One region of the Arthrobacter sp. Y3223164 genome, then DNA from elsewhere that is predicted to be linked to it. Evidence: predicted binding sites of a transcription regulator. Region 1 holds the regulator's gene; the other holds the start of a gene.
The links. Region 1 encodes HrcA, which represses chaperone genes, less so after heat shock. Its sites were predicted from a motif close to TTNGCACTCGNNNNNNNCGAGTGCNAA; they were not measured.
Positions count from the first base shown of each region.

Region 1 (4,808 bases):
CTGCGTTCGGCCTGCCACGGCACCACGGCATCGACGCCCAGTTCGGTGGCCGCCTCGATGGCAAGTTCGTCGCGGTTTCCCTTGGCCAGCGCCTGCACCAGCACCAACTCCGGGTCGGGCCGCGGCTCCTGCAGGATCCGGAGCGCGCGGACGGTGAGCTGGCCTGAGGTGCCGGCAACGGCCTCCCCTACCAGCCGCCGGCCCCGCCCGTCGGCCAGATCGACGGCTTCACCCGGTTCGATCCGCTTGACCGTGACGGCGTGCCGCGCCTCGTCCCCGGCCAGGGTGAAGCTGTCGCCCGGAGCAACGTCGTCGAGCTCGCCCGGAGCTGTGAAAAACAGGTGGCTGGTCACGCCTAGAGGTTACCGAGCCGGTCCCGCAGGCGGGCAAAGACGCCCGTGCCGGAGGACGCCAGCTTGCCCTCGGTGTATTCCTCGCCGCGGGCACTGGCGAGCCGGCGCAGCAGGTCCTCCTGCTCCGCATCCAGCTTGCTGGGAGTCTCCACATGCACGTGCACCTGCAGGTCGCCGCGACCGTAGCCGCGCAGGTGGGTCACGCCCAGGCCGCGCAGGGTGAGGGTCTCGCCCGCCTGCGTGCCGGGCTTGATGCTGACTTCCTGTTCGCCGTCGAAGGTGTCCAGTGTAAGGTCGGTGCCCAGCGCGGCGGCGGTCATCGGCACCGAGAGCGTGACGTGCAGGTCGTCGCCCTCGCGGATGAAGTTCTTGTCCGGGTTCACGCGGATTTCCACATACAGGTCGCCCTGCGGGCCGCCGGCGGGGCCCGCTTCGCCCTGGCCGGCCAGCTGGATCCGCGTTCCGGTCCCGACGCCCGCCGGGAGCTTGATGGTCAGCGAACGCCGGCTGCGGACGCGGCCCTCACCGTTGCACTCGTTGCAGGGGTCGGGAATGACCGTGCCGAAGCCCTGGCAGCTGCCGCACGCGGCAGTGGTCATGACCTGGCCCAGGATGGACCGCACCGCACGCTGGACCTGGCCGGAACCGCCGCAGATGTCGCAGGTGCGCGGGCTGGTGCCGGGGCGGCAGCAACTGCCGTCGCAGGTGGGGCAGACAACGGCGGTGTCCACTTCGATTTTCTTGTTGACGCCGAAGACCGCGTCCTTGAGGTCGATCCGCACGTTGATCAGGGCGTCCTGGCCGCGGCGGGTCCGGGAGGCCGGACCGGCGCCGCCCGCTCCGGCGCCGCCGAAGAAGCTTTCGAAGATGTCCTGGAAGGCGAACCCGGACCCGGAGAAGCCGCCGCCGAAGCCGGTGTCGTTGCCGTTCTCGTTGCCGGTGGTGTCGTAGATGCGCCGCTTCTGCGGGTCGGACAGCACCTCGTACGCGTGGCTGACCTGCTTGAACTGTTCGGCTGCCTCCGGGCCGGGGTTCACGTCCGGATGCAGCTTGCGGGCCAGCTTGCGGTAGGCCTTCTTGATTTCCTCGGTGGAGGCGTCCTGGCTGACACCGAGGGCGTCGTAGTGGTTACTCACCTTGTAGTACTTCACTTCCTGGGGATCGGTTCACCGGCGCCGACGGCCGGTGCGGACACTGCGCGGCGTGTGGCTAGCCGGCGAGGATCCGTGACAAATAACGTGCGACGGCGCGGACCGCGGCCATGGTGGTGGGATAGTCCATCCGGGTGGGGCCGAGGATGCCGACCTTGGCCGTCGCGCCCGGGCCGTATCCGGTGGCCACCACGGAGGTTTCGGCCAGCGAACCGTAGGGGTTTTCGCTGCCGATGCTCACCGACATGCCACGCGCGTCCTGATGCAGTTCGGAGAGCAACTGCAGCAGCACCACTTGTTCTTCAAGAGCCTCGAGGATGGGACCGATGCTCAGCTGGAAGTCGACCGTGGAACGGGCCAGGTTGGCCGTGCCGGCCATCAGGATCCGCTCCTCGTTCGTGGCCGCGGCAAGCTGCGAAAGCTGCGACGCCAGGGCCTCGGCCGTGCCCGCCGGCCCCGCCTGCGGCGGCACCGGGGAGGTCTTCAGCAGCCCCGGCACTGCCGCCAGCGGCTTCCCGGACAGCACCGACAGGAATGCCGTGCGCAGCGTGGCCAGGGCATCCTCGGTGACGTCCGCCGGAAGCGCCGCGACATGCTGCTCCACCTTGCCGTTGTCCGCGATCAGCACGACCAGGGCCCTTTTGGGAGCCAGCAGGATGAACTCGATGTGCCGCACCTTGGCAGCACCCAGCTGGGGATACTGGATGACGGCCACCTGGTTGGTCAACTGGGACAGCAGCCGCACGGTGCGTTCCATGACATCGTCAAGGTCGTCGGCGCCTTCCAGCAGTTTCTGGATGGCGCGGCGCTCGGGGGCAGAGAGCGGCTTGACGTCCGAAATCCGGTCCACGAACAGGCGGTAGCCCTTGTCCGTGGGAATCCGGCCGGCACTGGTGTGCGGGGCGACGATCAGCCCCTCTTCCTCCAGCGCCGCCATGTCGTTGCGGATCGTGGCTGACGATACGCCCAGGCTGTGCCGGTCGACCAGTGCCTTGGAGCCCACCGGCTCACGCGAGTGCACATAGTCTTCGACAATGGCGCGGAGCACTTCCAGCCTCCGGACCTCGCTCACTGCACTCCTCCTGTCTCCAACTCGTCTGCGGACAGACCGTTAGCACTCAACACGTCCAAGTGCTAAGTCTAATACGTCGCCGCCGTTGTTAGCATTGTCGGGCGGCCGTGCCGTGAGGACGACAACCAGCAGAGGACTTAAATTTTATGAGCAGCTACGGCTGGGGCCCCCAGGATCTCACCGCCCCCAAGGCCCGGGCACTGCGCGAAATCGGCGCCGAACCGGGATTGGTGCTCGAGGACGCACAGAGCGGGTGGGTCGGCGCCGTCGACCGGGTGGAGAAGTCCGGCGGTGTGCATCTGGTGTCGCTGGAAGACCGCCGGGGCAAGGTCCGCTCGTTTCCGCTGGGTTTCGGCTTCCTCTTCGAGGGCGAGCCGGTGAAGGTGGTGCCGGCGGCGCCCGCGGCGAAGGCTCCCGTCCGGCAACGGACGGCCTCCGGTTCGGTCAAGGTCGAGGGGCAGCGGGCCAGGGTAGCGCGGGCCAGCCGGATCTGGGTCGAAGGCAAGCATGACGCCGAACTCGTGGAGAAGGTCTGGGGAGACGACCTCCGGGTAGAGGGGATCGTGGTCGAACCCCTGCACGGCGTGGACGATTTGGCAGCGGCCGTGGCGGACTTCTCCCCCGGCCCGCAGCGCAGGCTCGGCATCCTGGTGGACCACCTGGTCCCCAACTCCAAGGAGTGGCGGATAGCCGAGGCCGCCATGGCCGTGCCCGCGGCGGCGGGCAACGTACTGATTGTGGGCCACCCCTATGTCGACGTGTGGCAGGCCATTAAACCGGCGGTCATCGGCCGGTCCGCGTGGCCGGTGGTTCCGCGCGGCACCGATTGGAAGACCGGCATCCTCGCCGGCCTCGGCTGGCCGCACCGGACCCAGATAGACATCGCCGACGGCTGGAAGAGGCTGCTGGGCAGTGTTAACACCTATGCCGACCTGGAGCCCAGTCTCTTGGGCCGGGTGGAAGAAGTCATCGATTTCCTGACGGTTTGAGCCGGTTCCGTCGGGCGCCCCCGCCCGCGGAATGCACCGGGAGACGGGCTGGAACAGCTAGGCTAGGAACAGAAGTGAGCCGTCAGAAGATTTTCCGAAGGTAGGTCCAGTGTCCGAGAACTCTGCTCGTCAGCAGCAGCCGGAGCGCAAGTCCGCTCCGCGCCAGCAGTACCAGAGCGCGTCGGCGTCCGCTTTGCCCCTGACCCCTTCGGAGGACCGGCAATGGGCCACCATGGCGCACTTCGGCGGCATCCTGGGTTGCTTCCCGTCGCTGGCGATCTACCTGATCTTCAAGGACCGGGGTCCCTTTACCGCCCAGGAGTCCAAAGAGGCCCTGAACTTCACGGTTCCGCCCACGGCGGTGGCCATCATTGCGAACCTGCTGATCCTCATCCCGGCGGTCAGCGGACTCTTTGCCGTCATCGCGGCCGCCATCTGGGTCTTCCTCACGGTTTATTCCGTCATCGCCGGCGTCAAGTGCAACCGCGGCGTTCCCTACCGGTACGCCTACAACCTGCGCCTGTTTCGGTAGATCTGACATCCGGCCCCCACAGCCGCTCCGTTAGCGCTGCCGTTCCGTCAGCGCTGCGGCCTCCTACAGTGCCGCCCTCCTACCCTGCCTGCCGCGAGAACCGCTGGCGGGCGGTGTTCATCCCCGCCGCGATCGGCACGTGGGCGGTCGCCGCGGCCAGGCCGAAGCGCGGCATGTCGCTGTAGACACTCTCCCGGCCCCCCGGCACCGTCTCGTACGTTTCGTGCCACACACCGACGTCCCCGCTGCCGGCCGATTCGCGCATGAACCGCCGCCAGGGTTCCAGGTGCGGCGCCGAGCGGTCGGACGCGAACCGCTGCAGGTGTTCCGGGCTCTTCCAGTAGCTGAGCATGATCGTGGTGCGCCCGAACCATTGGTGGAAGCCCAGCAGGCCGGCCTCCGGCGATGCCGCCAGGTGCGCCAGCATCGCCGGCATCGCCGACGCGGTGCGCGCCACCTTGCCGATCTTCCACCAGCGGTTCGCCCGCATCCCGATGAGGAAAACCGTGACGCGCTCGACTCCCGGATCGGCTGTGAACCGTCCTGTGTGTACGTGTTCAGACATGAGCCGATTCCTTTCGTAACAGTGTTACAGAACATTGTTATGGAATACTGGGCTCATGGCAAGACCCATAGTCCACGATGATTCGCTGCGCCGCACACTCCTCGACACTGCCGCGGCCCTGATCGCCCGCGACGGCGCCCCCGGCG
Region 1 is NZ_JBNHGF010000198.1:67-4,874, forward strand. Features, by position in the region: partial or broken gene AC5RUJ_RS10625 (RsmE family RNA methyltransferase) at 1-353, opposite strand, end outside; gene dnaJ (molecular chaperone DnaJ) at 356-1,489, opposite strand; gene hrcA (heat-inducible transcriptional repressor HrcA) at 1,563-2,576, opposite strand; gene AC5RUJ_RS10640 (DUF3097 family protein) at 2,723-3,565, shown strand; gene AC5RUJ_RS10645 (DUF4870 domain-containing protein) at 3,675-4,097, shown strand; gene AC5RUJ_RS10650 (DUF4188 domain-containing protein) at 4,177-4,662, opposite strand; partial or broken gene AC5RUJ_RS10655 (TetR/AcrR family transcriptional regulator) at 4,718-4,808, shown strand, end outside.

Region 2 (8,444 bases), on a different contig from region 1:
CGGCGTGGCCCTTCACCCACTCGAACTCGTAGCTGCGGCCCTTGATCGCGGCGTCGATGTCTTTGAGCAGGTCGACGTTCAGCACTGGCTTGCCGTCGGCCTTCTTCCAGCCCCGCCGCTTCCAACCCGGCATCCACTTGGTCACGCAGTTGATCACGTACTGGCTGTCACACAACACGCGCAGGTGTTCCTGCGGCAGGTGCGCAGTGGCCCGGAACAGGTCCAGCACAGCCATCAGCTCGCCCTGGTTGTTGGTGCCGTGTGGCCAGCCCCCGGCAGCCCACGCGGTGTCGTCGATGTACCAGGCCCAGCCAGCGGGTCCGGGGTTGCCGAGCGCGGAGCCATCGGCGGCAGCAGTGATAGTCATAATCTCCATCTTTTCAGATCCGGCCACCGTTCCTGGCGGTGCGCGGGGCACGTAGCCTACATTCCTGGCCCTAGGCTGGGCACGTGGCAATACTCATCGATCCTCCGCTCTGGCCCGCGCATGGCACCCACTTTTCCCATCTGGTCTCCGACACGTCGCTGGCCGAGCTGCACCGCTTCGCCGCGGCAGCCGGGATCCGCGAGCGGGCCTTCGACCGGGACCACTACGATGTGCCGGCCAGCCGCTACGCCGAGCTGGTCAGGCTGGGTGCCGTCGAAGTCAGCGCCGGTGACCTGACCCGCCGGTTGCAGGCGAGCGGGTTGCGGGTACCGGCCCGTCAGCGCCCGGAGAGGCTGCGCAGGGTGCTGCTCCGCCGGTGGAACGAGATGCTGCCCGGGCAGGAGAACCTCGGCCGCGACCTGCTGGACCGTTGGGGAGAACCGCACCGCCACTACCACGGCCCCGGCCACCTGCTGGCTGTCCTGGAGGCGCTGGAACAGCTCACTGCCCCGGCCGGGTCCGTTCCCCGGCCGCGGGCAGTATGGTTGGCGGCGTGGTTCCACGACGCCGTCTACAACGGCCGGCCCGGCGTCGACGAACAGGAATCGGCTGATCTCGCGGCTGCCTGCCTGCCGGCCGCGGGCTGCAGCGGCGAGGAGACGGCCGAAGTGGTCCGGCTGGTTCTGCTCACGGCCACCCATTCGCCCGGCCCGCAGGATCGGACCGGTGCCCTGCTGTGCGACGCCGACCTGTCCGTCCTCGGCGGAACGCCGGCGGAGTACCGCAGCTATGTCCGGGACGTCCGCAAAGACTATGCGCACGTGCCCGACGCCGACTTCGCCGCCGGGCGCACCGCCGTCGTCCGTGGTCTGTTGGCGCTGGATCCGCTCTACCGGACCCCGTCCGCCCGGGAGAAGTGGCTGGAGCATGCCCGGCACAACCTCGCCGCCGAGCTGGAAGCCTGGCACGAGAGGCCCGACTGGCTCGCTGCGGAAAGGGGTTAAAGGCCGCGAGGCGCGGCTCCCGTGACGGGAACCGCGCCTCGCTGAACCGTGGCCTGCTGTCAAGCCGAGGTGGTGGCGGGGAAGCTTAGAAGCCGCCCATGCCGCCCATCTCGTCGCCGCCCGGCATGGCCGGAGCGGCCTTCTCCGGCTTGTCGGCGACAACGGCTTCGGTGGTCAGGAACAGGCCGGCGATGGAGGCCGCGTTCTGCAGGGCAGAGCGGGTCACCTTGACCGGATCGTTCACGCCCGCAGCCAGCAGGTCCTCGTAGACACCGGTGGCGGCGTTCAGGCCGTGGCCGTCGGCCAGGCCGCGGACCTTGTCGGCCACGACGCCCGGCTCCAGGCCGGCGTTGAGTGCGATCTGCTTCAGCGGAGCGTCGATGGCAACCTTGACGATGTTGGCGCCGGTTGCTTCGTCGCCTTCGAGGTTGAGGTTGGCGAACGCCTTGGCGCCGGCCTGGATCAGGGCCACGCCGCCACCGGCGACGATGCCTTCCTCAACGGCAGCCTTCGCGTTGCGGACAGCGTCCTCGATGCGGTGCTTGCGCTCCTTGAGCTCGACCTCGGTTGCGGCACCGGCCTTGATGACTGCAACGCCGCCGGCCAGCTTGGCCAGGCGCTCCTGCAGCTTCTCGCGGTCGTAGTCGGAATCGGAGTTCTCGATCTCGGCACGGATCTGGTTGACGCGCCCGGCGATGGCGTCGGCTTCGCCGGCTCCTTCGACGATGGTGGTCTCGTCCTTGGTGACAACCACCTTGCGGGCCTGGCCCAGCAGGTCCAGGGTGGCGTTCTCCAGCTTGAGGCCGACCTCTTCGGCGATGACCTGGCCGCCGGTCAGGATGGCGATGTCGGCCAGCATGGCCTTGCGGCGGTCACCGAAGCCCGGAGCCTTGACGGCCACGGACTTGAAGGTGCCGCGCATCTTGTTCACGATCAGGGTGGCCAGGGCCTCGGCCTCGACGTCCTCGGCGATGATCAGCAGCGGCTTGCCCGACTGCATGACCTTCTCCAGGATGCCAACCAGGTCCTTCACGTTGGAGATCTTGGAGTTGACGATCAGGATGTACGGATCCTCGAGGACCGTCTCCTGGCGCTCTGCGTCGGTGACGAAGTATGCGGACAGGTAGCCCTTGTCGAAGCGCATGCCTTCGGTGAGCTCAAGCTCCAGGCCGAAGGTGTTGGACTCCTCGACCGTGACGACGCCTTCCTTGCCCACCTTGTCCAGGGCCTCGGCGATCAGCTCGCCGATCTGCGGATCTCCGGCGGAGATCGACGCGGTAGCGGCGATCTGTTCCTTGGTCTCGATTTCCTTGGCGGAAGCGATGAGCTCGGCGGTGACGGCGTCAACAGCCTTCTCGATGCCACGCTTCAGGCTCAGCGGGTCGGCGCCGGCAGCAACGTTGCGCAGGCCTTCCTTGACCAGGGCCTGGGCCAGGACGGTGGCGGTGGTGGTGCCGTCACCGGCGACGTCGTCGGTCTTCTTGGCGACTTCCTTGACCAGCTCGGCGCCGATCTTCTCGTACGGGTCGTCCAGCTCGATCTCCTTGGCGATGGAAACACCATCGTTGGTGATCGTGGGGGCGCCCCACTTCTTCTCGAGCACGACGTTGCGGCCACGCGGGCCGAGGGTTACCTTAACGGCGTCAGCGAGGGTGTTGAGTCCGCGCTCGAGGCCGCGGCGGGCCTCTTCGTCAAATGCAATGATCTTTGCCATAGCGGCTTACGTCCCTTCTGGACAATAGACACTGGACGCAGCTTTTGACGGCTGCTGGCCACCTGCGGTGCCCGCGACGGACGGCTCACGACGACGGCGGATTCGGTACGCCGCGCCGCTCACCTCACCGAGGTGGCGGGTTTCACTCCCTACGGGCTTTCTTAGCAGTCAGCCCGCGAGAGTGCTAACTCAATAATTAGCACTCGCAGGTGTCGAGTGCAAGCTGTTGGGCCTGCCGGATGACGCGCTTCTCCGGCCGAGATCCCCCTGAGCACCCCCGGGCCAACAATCAGGGTGGACCCCCATGGAAACGACAGGCCCCTCCCGCGTAGATTGGCAGGCAAGACAGCGCACGCGAACAATCGGCCCGGCACCGGGCACAGGTCGGAGAACCATGTCTGAATCACCGGACGAGAAGAACACCAGCAACCCCACCGAGCCCCTGGCACCGGGCACCAACCCGACTAGGCCGCTCGGCGGACAGTCGCCGTACGGCGCAGCGGGACAGCAATACCCGCAGCCCGGCCAGCCGGGTTACGGGGCTCCGGGGCAACAGCAGCCGGGCCAGCAGCCCTTCGGCCAGCAACCGTACGGCGCCCCGGGACAGCCATACGCGCAGCCCGGCCAGCCGGGCCAGGGCCAGCCCTACGGGCAGCAGCAGTACTACGGGGCTCCCCCGGGCTACTACTATCCGGAACAGAAGTCCCGGCTGATCGGCGGGCTGCTCGGCATCCTGCTGGGCGGCCTGGGCGTCCACCGGTTCTATCTGGGCCACGTCGCCATCGGCGTGGTGCAGATTGTCGTCACGTTCCTGACGTTTGGTTTCGGCGCCGTCTGGGGGTTCGTCGAGGGCATCATGATCCTGGTCGGGGCAGAGCCGTTCAAGCGCGACGCCCGCGGGATCCCGCTCAAGGAGTAGCCCGACCGGCGCGACGAACCGGCGCGACGAACCGGCGCGACGAAACCGGCGGCGGAGGCACCCCAGCCTCCGCCGCCGTCGTCATTGCGGGTCTGCTACGGGGCGACCCGGACCTCTTCTGCCTGCGGACCCTTCTGGCCCTGGCCGATCTGGAACTCTACGCGCTGCCCCTCATCGAGGGAACGGTAACCATCCATTTGAATAGCGGACCAGTGGACAAAAACATCGGAATTTTCTTCGTCCACGGTGATGAAGCCGTAGCCCTTTTCCGCGTTGAACCATTTGACGGTTCCCAGCGCCATAGCGTTCTCCATACTCAGTAGTTCCAGCCTGCCGTGTACGGTTCAGCGGCAGGATGGTTTCACCTTAACCGCGCAGCGGGGTGAAGTGAGCTACCGCACACTTAAATGTTATTGAGGCGTAACCGAAATTCCGCTTTGAGGCCGCTCCGCATGGGTAATAGGGCTACGGCGCCGCGGGCAGTTGGCGGCCCGGCCGGCGCGCAATCCAGGCGCACGGCCTATTGGGGGCCCGGCCTGGCGAATGCCTTACTGGCAGCCGGGCCCAGCGCCACCTTGGCGGCGCGGCGAGGAGAATGCCTTACTGGCAGCCGGGCCCAGCGCCACCTTGGCGGCGCGGCGAGGAGAATGCCTTACTGGCAGCCGGGCCCAGCGCCACCTTGGCGGCGCGGCGAGGAGAATGCCTTACTGGTAGCCGGGTCCCAGCGCCACGGTGACGTACTGCGAGACGTTGCCGTTTTCCTGCATCGCACTGATGCCCAGCAATTGGCCGAGGGCCCGCGCGTTGGCTTCCTGGCCCGGGTTGTAGAAGATCACCGAGCCGGCGAGCGGGGCACCGCCCCAGTTGTCCACGACCGCGATCGACCAGCCGTCCGCCTGCACCCGCTGCGACACGGTGCCGGCCAGCCCGGTCACGCCGGTGCCGTTGAGGATCATCACCGGGTCCTGCTTGTTGACCGCCGCGGCCTCTTCCGTGGGTTCCTCGGCTGGCTCCTCGGTCGGATCCTCGGTGGGCTCTTCCGTTGCCTCCTCGGTCGGCTTCGCGGCGGCGGTCGCTTCCGGCTCGGCGGTTTCGGTTTCCTGCGCCGTTGGCGTGGGCGAAACGCTGGCAGCGGGGGCGGCCTGGCCGGCGGCCGTGGTCGAAGATCCTCCGCCTCCCAGCAGCGGAAGCACGAAGAACGACAGGGCGCCAACTGCCAGCGCCAGTACCGCGGCCAGGACGATCAGGCCCAGGCCGTTGGACTTCGGCGTCGCCATCCGTGCGCGGTGCACACCGTGGCGGTCTGAAGTTTCAGGGACCTGGTCGAACTCATCCCGGGGGTACTTGCTCATCGCTTTCAGTGCATCCTTGTGGTGGCGAAACGGAAACCGGCCTACCAGGCCGTCCCGGATCTAGGCGTCGGTGCCCAGCCGGCGAGCAGTGCGCGCGCGCTGGCGGGACGTACGTAGTCTACGCAATCTCTTCACCAGCATCGGATCGTGCGCCAACGCATCCTCGGTGTCGATCAACGCATTCAGGATCTGGTAGTAGTGCGTGGCGGACATGTCGAACAGTTCGCGGATGGCCTGTTCCTTGGCTCCGGCGTACTTCCACCACTGCCGCTCCAGAGCCAGCATGCGCTGGTCGCGTTCGCTCAGCGGGCTGGCGTCGTCAACCTCGGCCTCGAGTGAAAAGGCACTGGCCTCGGCCGAACCCGCCACAACACACCTGCGCTTCCTAGTACTTGCTGACAGCAATCAATACCTCCCCCATGATAAAGGCGAATCACAGGCATGTCATTCACCGCCCCGGGCCGGTCCCGGCCCGGCGGGCGGCGTGCGCGACCGGATTGCCTGCCGGCGGGTGGTTTCCGCAAAGATGGAACTGTGAACTACGACGACGGTGCCCTCTTTCCGCTGCCAGCCCACCCGCCCGCCGCGGACCTTGGCGCCCCGTACCCGTTTGCCTCGCCCCGGGAGCTCTCCGCCGTGATTCATCCCGAGTGGGCCGAGGTTCTTGCTCCCGCCGAACCCCTGCTCTGGGACCTGGCCGCCTACCTCGACGGCGAGCGCGCCGCCGGAAAAACCTTGCTGCCCGCGCCGGCCAACGTGTTGCGGGCATTCCAGCGCCCGCTGTCCAAGGTCAAGGTCCTGATCGTCGGCCAGGACCCCTATCCCACGCCGGGACACTCGATCGGACTGGCCTTCGCCGTCGAACGGCACGTGCGTCCGCTGCCGCGCAGCCTGGCCAACATCTACCGGGAACTGCAGATGGACCTGGGCATCCGGCCGCCCCAGCACGGAGACCTGAGCGCCTGGAGCGACCAAGGCGTGCTGATGCTTAACCGCGCGCTGACCGTAGAGGAGGGCAAGGCCGGCTCCCACCGCAACAAGGGGTGGGAGCAGGTCACCGAACTCGCGGTCCGGGCGCTGGCCCAGCGCGGCGGCCCACTGGTGGCACTGCTCTGGGGCCGCGAAGCCCAGCAGTTGGCTCCGGTACTGGAGCAGGTGCCGCGGATCGAGACCGTGCACCCCAGCCCCCTGTCGGCCTCCCGCGGATTCTTTGGGTCGCGGCCCTTCAGCCGGGTTAACGAATTGCTGGCCGCCCAAGGCGCCGAACCGGTGCACTGGGAGCTGCGCTGAGCCGCGTCGTGCAGCCGGGCCTGAGCCGCGTCGTGCAGCCGGGCGACGTGGGCTGCCGGCTGGCAGACGCCGGAACGTTTTGTCCATGTTTTGCGCGCAGCTCCGGCGTCGCCGCAGGTCAAGGCCTTAACGGTTTCCAAGACATGGACAGTTTCGGCCAAACGTGGACAGCCGGGACCTTGCCCGGACCGCTGAGGCCAAGGGGTTCGCGGTGGGGGTCCGTGCGTTCCTGGGCGCGCGTGTGACCTTTAACATCCGCAAATTGGGATTACCCGACCGGTGGATTAGGTTCTCCTCAGTAGCAGTTTCCCTTCGTCAGGAGTAGTGCAGGATGCAGACACAACCGGCAGCAGCCCCGGCCCGTGCGGGACGGAGCGCTCGGCCGCCGCGGGTGCAGACGAATCTCCAGGTGACGCGCACCGAGTGGATTTCACAGCACATGGTCCGGGTCTACGCCGGCGGCGAGGCGTTCGATTCGTTCGCCGAACGGTTTGCCGCCAAGGACGCCACCGACCAGTACATCAAGATCATCTTCCTGGACCCCGCGCTCGATGTGGAACTCCCGGTCAACGTCGCGGAGCTGAAGGAAACCCTTCCGGCCGACAAGCTGCCCGTCACCCGCACCTACACCGTGCGCCGGCTGGACCGCGACACCCGCGAAGTCGTGGTCGACTTTGTGGTCCACGGCGACGAAGGCCTCGCCGGACCCTGGGCCGCGCAGGCCAAGCCGGGCGACTGGATGATGTTCAACGGCCCCGGTGGCGCGTACCGGCCCGATCCCGACGCCGACTGGTACCTTTTGGCCGGCGACGACGCGGCGCTGCCGGCAGTTGCCGCCGCCATTGAGGCACTGGCTCCGGACGCGCGCGGCCATGCCTTCCTGGAAGTGGATTCCGAGGCGGACGTGCAGGAGCTGGGCGCTCCGGCCAACCTGGAAATCCACTGGCTGTTCCGGCGCGGCCAAACGCCCGGGACCGCTACCCTGCTGCGCGACGCCATAGCCGGCCTGGACTGGCCCGACGGCCGCGTGGATGCATTCGTCCACGGCGAGCGCGACGAGGTGAAGTCCCTGCGCGATGTCCTGTTCAAGGACCACGGGTTGTCCCGCGACCAGGTCTCCATCTCGGGTTACTGGGCCTACGGCCGGGCCGAAGACGCCTTCCAGGCGGAGAAGCGCACGCCGGCGGGCCAGATCTTCCCGGAGAACTACCCGGCCTGAGCCGGGATCGCCGGGGGCTTTCTGCAACGATCCACCGGCGGACGGCGCCCACCGGGCGCCCATCCCCGACGCCCACCCCGGCCCCCGGTGCAGGGCAACCCATCCCGCACCCGGTGGATCCGGCGTCCTTAGCGGCGCCGGGCCCGCCGGTTTTCGTTCGAGCCCAGCCCCTTGGTGAACGGCCGGGCCAGGTTGTCGCCGAGCACGGTACCGCCGGCGATGGCCAGGATCACCGTCAGCGCACCGAACAGCCCCAGGATGCCGTTGAACGGCGCCTCCGAATTGACGGTCAGCTCGAAGATGGACCGGAACACGGACAGCCCGGGCAGCAGGAACAGCACGGCCGGCACCGCCACCACCAGCTGCGGCGAGCCCATCCGCAGGCCCACGATGCGCCCGAGGAACCCGATCACCACCGCCCCGACGGCGGGGCCGATCCGGTCGCCGATCCCCGCCCACACCGCGAGATCGTAGATCAACAGCCCGACCAGCCCGACGGCGGCCGTGGGCAGCAGCATGTTCAGCTTGGTCTGCTCGGTCATGCTGAGGGCAATGGTTGACACGACGAGCAGCAGCGCC
Region 2 is NZ_JBNHGF010000079.1:957-9,400, reverse strand. Features, by position in the region: partial or broken gene AC5RUJ_RS06435 (ribonuclease H family protein) at 1-367, opposite strand, end outside; gene AC5RUJ_RS06430 (DUF4031 domain-containing protein) at 451-1,371, shown strand; gene groL (chaperonin GroEL) at 1,457-3,085, opposite strand; gene AC5RUJ_RS06420 (TM2 domain-containing protein) at 3,480-4,004, shown strand; gene AC5RUJ_RS06415 (cold-shock protein) at 4,100-4,306, opposite strand; gene AC5RUJ_RS06410 (LytR C-terminal domain-containing protein) at 4,709-5,356, opposite strand; gene AC5RUJ_RS06405 (DUF3263 domain-containing protein) at 5,417-5,725, opposite strand; gene AC5RUJ_RS06400 (uracil-DNA glycosylase) at 5,891-6,646, shown strand; gene AC5RUJ_RS06395 (siderophore-interacting protein) at 6,978-7,865, shown strand; partial or broken gene AC5RUJ_RS06390 (threonine/serine exporter family protein) at 7,994-8,444, opposite strand, start outside.
Region 2: groL (chaperonin GroEL) is a predicted target of HrcA. The motif match lies at 3,247-3,273, and genes of this name have one in related genera.